One region of the Halalkalibacter sp. HAAS-P014 genome, then DNA from elsewhere that is predicted to be linked to it. Evidence: riboswitches for the same ligand, from Rfam matches in the RefSeq annotation. Region 1 holds a riboswitch; each other region holds the start of a gene.
What was found. Region 1 has a riboswitch for S-adenosylmethionine ahead of AC1FXZ_RS12215 (homoserine dehydrogenase). Riboswitches for the same ligand answer to the same signal wherever they lie in the genome.
Positions count from the first base shown of each region.

Region 2: another riboswitch for S-adenosylmethionine. It lies ahead of AC1FXZ_RS05785 (methionine biosynthesis PLP-dependent protein); the one in region 1 lies ahead of AC1FXZ_RS12215 (homoserine dehydrogenase).
Region 3: another riboswitch for S-adenosylmethionine. It lies ahead of AC1FXZ_RS07275 (methionine ABC transporter ATP-binding protein); the one in region 1 lies ahead of AC1FXZ_RS12215 (homoserine dehydrogenase).

Region 1 is NZ_JBWQTV010000015.1:43,636-46,912, forward strand. It holds gene aspS (aspartate--tRNA ligase) at 1-1,471, shown strand, start outside; SAM riboswitch class I at 1,532-1,645, shown strand; gene AC1FXZ_RS12215 (homoserine dehydrogenase) at 1,709-2,917, shown strand; gene AC1FXZ_RS12220 (hypothetical protein) at 2,914-3,219, opposite strand.
Region 2 is NZ_JBWQTV010000006.1:199,528-202,804, reverse strand. It holds gene prsW (glutamic-type intramembrane protease PrsW) at 50-697, shown strand; gene AC1FXZ_RS05790 (hypothetical protein) at 747-908, shown strand; SAM riboswitch class I at 1,003-1,105, shown strand; gene AC1FXZ_RS05785 (methionine biosynthesis PLP-dependent protein) at 1,177-2,298, shown strand; gene AC1FXZ_RS05780 (bifunctional homocysteine S-methyltransferase/methylenetetrahydrofolate reductase) at 2,295-3,277, shown strand, end outside.
Region 3 is NZ_JBWQTV010000007.1:84,284-87,560, reverse strand. It holds gene gcvH (glycine cleavage system protein GcvH) at 1-334, shown strand, start outside; gene AC1FXZ_RS07280 (YusG family protein) at 615-851, shown strand; SAM riboswitch class I at 1,116-1,226, shown strand; gene AC1FXZ_RS07275 (methionine ABC transporter ATP-binding protein) at 1,370-2,395, shown strand; gene AC1FXZ_RS07270 (methionine ABC transporter permease) at 2,388-3,056, shown strand; gene AC1FXZ_RS07265 (MetQ/NlpA family ABC transporter substrate-binding protein) at 3,073-3,277, shown strand, end outside.

The DNA.
Region 1 (3,277 bases):
TGCTTCGAAGCCACTACCATTTCAAATTGAATCTGATACAGATGCATCCGAAGATGTTCGTTTGAAATATCGTTATCTTGATCTTCGACGCCCAGATATGCAAGAGACATTTAAATTACGCCATCGCACAACTAAATTGATTCGTAACTTTCTTGACGAAGAAGCGTTCATGGAAATTGAAACACCAATGTTAACGAAAAGTACACCCGAAGGAGCACGTGATTACCTTGTTCCAAGCCGTGTACACCATGGTGAATTTTATGCTTTACCACAATCACCACAGCTTTTTAAACAGCTATTGATGGTTTCAGGATTCGAGCGTTACTATCAAATCGTTCGTTGTTTCCGCGATGAAGATTTACGTGCTGATCGTCAACCTGAATTTACACAAGTCGATATTGAAACATCGTTCATGGATAAAGAAGACTTACTTGCAATGACTGAGAAGATGATGGCTAAAGTTATGAAAGAATTAAAAGGTGTAGAAGTACCTTTACCTTTACCTCGTTTAACTTATGATGAAGCAATGAATCGTTTTGGTTCAGATAAGCCTGATCTTCGTTTTGGAATGGAGCTAATTGAGCTGTCTGATGTAGTGAAAGACTCTGAGTTCAAAGTTTTCCAAAGTGCACTTGCAAGTGGAGGTGTAGTTAAAGGCTTAAACTTAAAAGGGGGAGCAGACAAGCTTTCACGCAAGGAGATTGATGCTTTAACTGATTTTGTCAAACAGTATGGAGCAAAAGGGTTAGCGTGGTTAAAAGTCGAGGAGGAAGGACTTAAAGGTCCAATTGCAAAATTCTTTGATGGTGAAATTGTAACTTCGCTTAAGGAAGCGCTAAATGCTGAAGTCGGTGACTTGTTATTCTTCGGTGCTGATAAGAAGCAAGTTGTTTTTGACAGCTTAGGGGCGCTACGCCTTAAGTTTGGTAAACAATTTGACTTAATCGATCAAAATCAATTTAACTTCCTTTGGGTTGTTGACTTCCCTCTAGTTGAGTATGATGAAGAAGCGAAACGTTACGTAGCTCTGCATCATCCATTTACAAGTCCTGTACAAGAAGATCTTGAACTTCTTGCAACAGATCCAGGTAGTGTACGTGCAAATGCATATGACCTAGTTTTAAATGGTTATGAGCTTGGTGGGGGATCGCAGCGTATTTACCAAAGTGATATCCAAGAACAAATGTTTAAAGCGCTCGGCTTTTCTGAAGAAGAAGCACGTGAACAATTTGGTTTCTTATTAGAAGCATTTGAATTTGGAACACCACCACACGGAGGTATTGCTTTAGGTTTAGACCGTCTTGTAATGCTGTTAGCAGGTCGAACAAATTTACGTGATACTATTGCTTTCCCGAAGACTGCGAGTGCGAGTGACCTATTGACGAACGCTCCAGGTGAAGTTAGTGTTGAACAACTTATTGATTTAAATTTATCTATTATCGGCAAAAAATCTGAAAAGGTTAATGTGTAAATATTGACTGTTTGATTAGATTCATGTAAGATCACGATAACTAAAATAAACTAAAAAAGTAACTTATCCAGAGAGGCGGAGGGAACTGACCCGATGAAGCCCGGCAACCTTTTTGCACGCCAGCAAAAAAGGTGCTACTTTCAGCAGGATGTATACCATTCTGAAAGATAAGTAAAGGCAGAAAAACCTTTCCTTATTTGGAAAGGTTTTTTGTTTTTTTATAGGAGGAGAAATAGGATGATACGAGTAGGTTTAATAGGTTTTGGAACAGTTGGAAGAGGTGTCTTGGAACGATTTGAACGAACAAACGAACAAGTCAAGCAATTGTTAGGGCAAGAGGTAGTTGTCTCAGCAATTTTAGTAAAAGACCGGCAAAAAAAGAGAGCTTTAAAGATCGAGGCATCGATAACTACTAGTTGGGAAGAGTTCTGTCAGGCTGCTAACTTTGATGTTATCTTTGAAGCTATCGGTGGGGTTGAACCAGCCTTTTCCTATACCTCCTATTGGTTAAAAAGAGGTGTACCAATAATAAGTGCTAATAAAAAATTAGTTGCTGAAAAAGGTGAAAAACTGGAAGAGCTTGCAGCTACTCATGATACATACTATGGATATGAAGCAGCAGTAGGGGGAGGCATTCCTATAATTAATGCATTAAAAGGAACGCTTTCTACAACACCTATTAGCAGAGTTTCCGGAATATTAAATGGTACGACCAATTATATGTTGACAGAAATGATTGAAAACAAACGAAGCTTTACCGATGTATTACAAAATGCCAAAGATCTTGGTTATGCTGAAGCTGACCCAACTGATGATATCGAAGGCTTTGATGCGTGGTATAAAATCCGGATTCTCAGCCGGCTATGTTTTGGTGTTTGGCCGAAAGTAGAACAATTTAGTCGCGAGGGAATAGCAAGTATAGAAGATTGGCATGTTGAAGTAGGTGAGCAATTAGGCTTTAAATTAAAGCTCATCGCTGAGGCATGGAGAAACGGTTCTGAAATAAAAGGGAGGGTAACACCTGCTTTCCTAGGAGAGGGAGAGCCATTAGCGAGCGTAAAAGGTGTGACGAACGGGATTTCGATTGAAGGGCTCTCAGTTAACCAGCTTCTTTTTATCGGTCCGGGAGCCGGAAAAGAAGCAACTTCCAACAGTATGGTCGAAGATTATATTTTCCACAATCGTTTGTCTCGACTAAATAGAGATTCGAAGGCGTATGAAACGTATGAAGCTGAACCGTCTGCCTATGCTTTACTATTTTTTAATCATCAAAAGAGGCCAGAGGCATTGCAATGGGCGAAGGATTTCCAGGTATCAATAGTCGATACTTTTTGGCATGAAGAAGGGGAAGGGTGGATTATCGCCAATAGTCATGCATCATCATTTATGCAGTATCCGATTTATGGTGATATTAAAACAAAAACAGCTAAACAGCTGGTGCATTAACGTAAATCAGGGCGTTCTGATTTTAGCTTTTTATAGGCACTTACTAATGAATAGGCATCCTCTTTAATGTAGTAAGTTCGAACACCTCTGTTTGTATGTAAATAAAGAAACCCCATTGCGTTCTTTTCGGGCTTTTTCCGGTAAGAAATATCTAATATCTCGGTAAGAGAAAATGTATCATCTTTGATCATCAATTGATTATCAAAAAGCTTTATATGAAATGAAGTTTCAATATAGCGTTTTTCTGTCCAACCAATTTCTTGGCGAATTTCAACACATTTTTGAGTGGCGAGTAAATTCATTAAAGGCATCCTTTCTATCTACAATTGTACTGTAGATAAGTTTACCACAGAGGTGGGC
Region 2 (3,277 bases), on a different contig from region 1:
GTTGCTTTTTAGGTACTTAATAATAACACACAGGGGAAGGTTTTGAAATTTGTTTGCACTAGTTACAGCAGCCATGGCTCCAGGAATGGCTTTATTATCTTATTTCTATTTGCGTAATCATTACAGTCCGGCAATGGGGGCCCTTGTTTTTAGGACTTTTATTATAGGAATATTACTCGTTTTTCCTGTTATGGTTTTACAATTTGCTTTTACGACTGAAGGATATTTTCTACACCCATTGACTAGGGCTTTTATATTATATGGTTTTATTGAAGAGTTTTTTAAGTGGTTTCTTCTTTGGATATTTGTGTATCAACATACAACATTTGCGAGACGCTATGATGGAATCGTGTTTGGTGCTTCGCTTTCATTAGGATTTGCTTCTTTAGAAAATGTTTTTTATTTAATAGCATATGGGCTTGAAACAGCTTTTGGCCGAGCATTACTGCCAGTTTCTAGTCATGCGTTATATGGTGTGATAATGGGGTATTACTTAGGGAGAGCTAAAGTAGAAAAAGAAAAGCGTGCGAAACATTTGACGTTGGCACTATTGTTACCTATTATGCTACATGGCGTGTACGATTTTATTTTATTGAGTTTTGGGATGTATTTTCTTGTTGGATTGATTCCGTTTATGCTGTTTTTATGGTGGATAGCTCTTAAAAAGGTTAAGCGTGTTCGTCAATTAGACGAGTAGTATACTAAACGGGGTTTAGTTAAATTATTTAAAGTAAAGGGTGATACTTATGGCTAAAGGACGTTACCGTGTAATTATTCGGTGTACGGTTTGCGGCGAGAAGTATATTTTACGAGGAGTACGAAATGAAAAAGGTGAATTTGAAACAGGCTTTAAGCGCTGTGTTTGTGGGAATGAAGAAAAGTTAAACATCGATGCATCATTAGAATAAAAGATGTGATTTTATTTTCATAAAAAATTATTCCTTGCAAATTAGCGAGAATTGTTGTAATTTTGATACAATCAAAACATTTTAATAATTGAATTTCTTATCAAGAGAGACGGAGGGACTGGCCCTAGGATGTCTCAGCAACCAGCCTAAAAGGTCAGGTGCTAATTCCATCAAGTCATTGACTTGAAAGATAAGAGGAAGCGAATTTAAACAACCACCTTCTTCTTATTTTAGAAGGTGGTTTTTATTGTTATTGGAGGTATTAGAGATGAGTAGAGAAAAATTAGAAACGATTTTAGTTCAATTAGGTAACCGATCAAGTAATCCAACTGGAACTATTAATACACCGATTTATTTGTCAACAGCATATAGACATACAGGAATAGGAGAATCTACTGGATATGATTATGCAAGAACAGGAAATCCGACTCGGGAGGTTGTTGAACAAGCAATAGCTAAGCTCGAGGAAGGCGATAGGGGCTTTGCTTGTAGTTCTGGTATGGGAGCCATTCAGACGGTCCTCTCACTTTTTGAGCAAGGTGATGAAATATTAGCATCTCAAGACTTATATGGTGGTACGTATCGCTTGTTTGAACAAGGATGGAATCGTTGGGGGTTAACGTTTGCATTTGAAGACCCAAGAAACATAGAGAAATTTGAGAGTCGTATAACTGAAAAGACAAAAGCGTTATTTATCGAAACACCGACTAATCCTTTGATGCAAGAAGCGTCAATTCCAGATTTGGCCAATTTAGCGAGGAAGCATCAGTTACTGTTGATTGTTGATAACACATTTTATACACCGCTTTTGCAGCAACCATTAGTAGAGGGTGCCGACATTGTTATACATAGCGCAACAAAGTACTTAGGCGGACATAATGATGTTGTTGCTGGTTTGATTGCAGCAAAAGGAGAACACCTTTGTGAGCGTATTGCGTATTATCATAATGGTATTGGAGCAACGTTATCAGCATTTGATTCATATTTATTACTAAGAGGAATGAAAACACTGGCTTTACGTATGGAAAAACATGAAGAGAATGCAAAGGCAATTGTGGAGTATTTAGAGAAAAAGCAAGATGGAATCACGGAAGTACTGTACCCTGGTAAGGGTGGTATGCTTTCATTTAGGATTTTAAAAGAAGAGTGGGTGAATCCATTTTTACAACAGTTAAAATTGGTTTCATTTGCAGAGAGTTTAGGTGGGGTTGAAAGTCTAATGACATATCCTGCAACCCAAACACACATGGACATTCCAGAAGAGGTTCGTATTGCTAATGGTGTTTGTAATCGATTGTTGCGTTTTTCAGTTGGAATTGAACATAGCGAAGATTTAATCGCAGATCTAGAGCAAGCATTTCGCTATGTGAAAGAGAGGGAGAGTGAATGAGTTTACTTGAACAATTAGCCAACAAAGTTCTTATTGGGGACGGAGCGATGGGGACATTGCTTTATGAACAAGGGTTTGATCATTGCTTTGAGGAGGTTAATATAACTGCACCAGAAAAAGTCATTCAAACACACAAAAAGTATGTTGAAGCTGGTGCGGATGTTATTCAGACGAATTCGTATGCTGCAAATTCACTAAAACTTGAAAAGTACGGATTAAATAATGAAGTTCAAAAGTTAAACCGTGAGGCTGTTCGTCTAGCAAGAAAAGCGGCTGGTGACCAAGCTTATGTTTTGGGCACTATTGGAGGAATAAGGCGCTTCGAGCTTGATGATTGGAGCTTGGATGAAATCGAGGCAGCTTTTCGTGAACAAATGAATGTGCTTTTGCAAGAAGGAGTCGATGGTCTACTACTAGAGACATTCTATGACTTAGAGGAAGCGAAAATGGCAATCACTCTTGCTAGAAAGTTAACGAATGCACCAATTATTATTAATCTGGCTATTGGAGACATCGGTGTGATGAATGGAGGTATTTCAGTCTCGGATGCATTTGATCAACTGATTGCTTCAGGTGCTGATGTCGTAGGTTTAAATTGTCGGACAGGCCCATTTCATATGCTGAGGTCATTTGAAACAGTTGCTATCCCCGACAATGCTTATCTTTCAGCGTACCCGAATGCGAGTCTTCCTGATGTTCGGGATGGTCGAGTATTTTATCAATCGAACGCTGATTACTTTCAGGCTATGGGTGAAAAGTTTATTAAACAAGGTGTACGTTTATTAGGAGGTTGTTGTGGAACAACTCCTGCTCATATCGAGGCGTTTGCTAAAGTTAGAGATGAGACAGACCCTGTTGCAACGAAAAAAGTAAAACCACTTACTCGTTTTATTCGTGAGTCAATTGAAATTCCGAGAAAACAAAAGCCTTTAACAGACATTGTTAAGGAACGTAGATCTGTCATCGTAGAGCTTGATCC
Region 3 (3,277 bases), on a different contig from region 1:
AGAAGGAGAAAAAGTTCGTATCGGAATTACGGATTTTGCTCAATCTGAACTTGGAGATATCGTTTTTGTTGAATTACCAGAAGTAGGCGACGAAATCGAAGCGGACGAGCCATTTGGCAGTGTAGAATCTGTAAAAACCGTTTCTGAACTATACGCACCAGTAAGTGGTAAAGTGGTAGAAGTAAACGAAGACCTCGATGACTCTCCAGAGTTTGTAAACGAATCTCCATACGAAAAAGCTTGGATGATCGTAGTCGAGCCAAGCAACTCAAGCGAAATCGATCAACTAATGACAGCAGAACAATACGAAGAAATGACTAAAGAAGAAGACTAGAGAAAAATCCCCAATAGGCCGCATTTGCCTATTGGGGATTTTTCGAAGCAATGAGCGAAGCCGGTGCAAAGACCTTAAGTCTCGATGGGGGGGGTCCCATCGAGACGCGCAGCGAGAGAAGCCATTGCCAAAGCATCATCGAATAGGCTGCATTTGCCTATTGGGGATTTTTCTTCTATAAGAGGGAAACATCCCCTATTATAGGAGTCACTTCAATGTTTCATTAAATAAGCACGTGGGAATGATAAAAGTAACTTCTGCTTAAGGGAGGTTGCAAAGAATGAGTCTTACACGTGTCGATGTTACAAGCAGAGTAAAAGGAAAGTACGAAAATGGGCATATGAACTTGTACTTGGGCAATGCTCAAGTTGGGAAGGTGATTGAAACAAATCAAGGCTTCCAGCATGAAATGGCAGAGGGATTTGAATTTGAAAATGATAAAGTTTTTCGCTATGAGCAAGAAAACCCAAGACAAGTGAAATCTTATGTAGAAGATTGTGACCAAGGTTGGTGTTAGTCGTTAGTTGGCTAGAGTAAGATCTTTACTCTAAGCCAACTTTTTTAGTTGAAAAGGTATTTTTTGCTAGTAAGTTATTTTACAATAACTCACTTAAGGTGTTCGAAATAGAAGGCTATTGACAAAACAACCATTTATATGGAAAAGATTCAAAAGAATACAAAAATTATATTATAGCAATGTTACTTTTTCAGTTGACACTATTTTTTACGCATGCTATGATTCTCTCAATGTTAGAGAAATTAAGTAATGTAATTTAATAGACTCTTATCCAGAGTGGCGGAGGGACTGGCCCGAAGATGCCCGGCAACCGTTAGATTTTCGAATCTAAGAAGGTGCTAAATCCTGCAAAGCATGAGCTTTGATAGATGAGAGAAAGTGTAATCTATACCTTTCTGTCATAACGAGCAGGAAGGTTTTTTATTTATATATTTTACGGGTATAAAGCTGAGTTCTCATATCTGGTAAGTATGCGTTGTTTTAGGGGAAACGGCGATGAGGAAAGAAGGGATGAAATGATGATTTCATTAAGTGGCATCCGAAAAGTATTCAAGACGAAGGACGGTCCGGTTACTGCAGTAAATGGAATTGATTTAACGATAGAAGAAGGCGAAATATATGGGATCATCGGGTATAGTGGTGCAGGGAAAAGTACACTGATTCGCATGCTTAATATGCTCGAACGTCCATCTGAAGGGGATGTGAAGGTTGCAGGCCGAACGCTATCGAAGCTCAATCCAAAAGAGCTAAGAAAGGCGCGTCAAGAGATCGGTATGATTTTCCAACATTTTAATTTACTTTGGTCACGAACTGTTCGCGAAAATATTGCTTTTCCTCTTGAGATTGCTGGAGTGAAAAAGGCAGAGCGCACAAAGCGAGTGGATGATCTGATTGAACTTGTTGGCCTAAAAGGCAGAGGAGATAGTTATCCGTCACAATTAAGTGGTGGGCAAAAGCAGCGAGTTGGGATAGCTAGAGCTCTTGCTAATAATCCAAAGGTGTTGCTTTGTGATGAAGCGACATCTGCTCTTGATCCGAAAACAACCGATTCCATATTAGATTTGCTTGTTGATATCAATGAAAAGTTAGGATTGACGATTATTTTGATTACACATGAAATGCATGTGATTCGCAAGATTTGCCATCAAGTAGCTGTCATGGAAGCAGGTAAAGTTGTTGAAAAAGGGCCTGTACTTGATGTATTCCGTAGGCCAAAGGAGAATATGACTAAAGAGTTTGTCAAACAAATTACTGAACCTGAAGAGACAGTCGACGCGATTACACAAATGCTTACTGAACATCCTGAAGGGGAAATCGTTCAATTAACCTTTGTTGGTCAAGAAGCTGAACGACCATTGATAACCCAATTGATTCGTCAGTTTGATATTGAGGTAAATATTGTTCAAGGGAAAATCACGAAAATTCAAGAAGGCTCCTACGGGACTTTATTTGTCGCATTAAATGGTGAAAGAGATGAGATTCAAAAGGCGATTACTTTTATTCGAAATAAAGAAGTCGAAGTGGAGGTGATCGTCCATGATTGATCAATGGTTAGGAGATGTAAAGTGGGATAAGTTGTGGGAAGCCACTGTTGAAACGCTTTATATGACCAGTATATCCGTTGCTGCGACGTTCATTCTCGGTCTCATTCTCGGAATGATTTTGTATTTAACAAGTAAGGGGAACCTTTGGGAAAATGCGTTCGTAAACGGGATATTCAGTTTTATCGTGAACGTGTTTAGGTCCATTCCTTTTATTATATTAATTGTATTATTAATACCTTTTACACGGATGCTTGTCGGTTCAATGCTAGGAGCAAATGCCGCCTTGCCGGCTTTAATTATTGGAGCTGCGCCATTCTATGCAAGAATGGTCGAGATTGCGCTTCGTGAAATTGATAAAGGTGTGATCGAGGCGTCTCAAGCGATGGGAGCGAGCAATTGGGACATTATACGCAAAGTGTTAATCCCTGAATCGCTGCCGGCATTAATTTCGGGGATTACCGTTACATCGATTGCCTTGGTAAGTTACACAGCAATGGCAGGTGTGATCGGTGCCGGGGGGCTTGGGCATTTTGCGTACTTAGAGGGCTTCCAACGAAACAATAGTCAAATTACGTTTGTTGCTACAATTGTCATCCTGTTGATTGTTTTCATGATTCAATGGATAGGTGACTATTTTACAAATAAAACAGATAAACGATAACAAGGGGGATTTAACAATGAAAAAGTTTTTGAGTGTGATTGGTGCAGCTGCACTATCAGTATCATTAGTAGCATGTGGTGGAGCAACAGAGGAAGAAACGCAAGAACAAGCGGGAGAAGAAGAGGCAGGTCAAGAAGAACTAACGAAATTAGTAGTTGGCGCTTCTGCTGTACCTCATACAGAAGTTCTTGAATTTGCGGCACCATTGCTTGAAGAAGAAG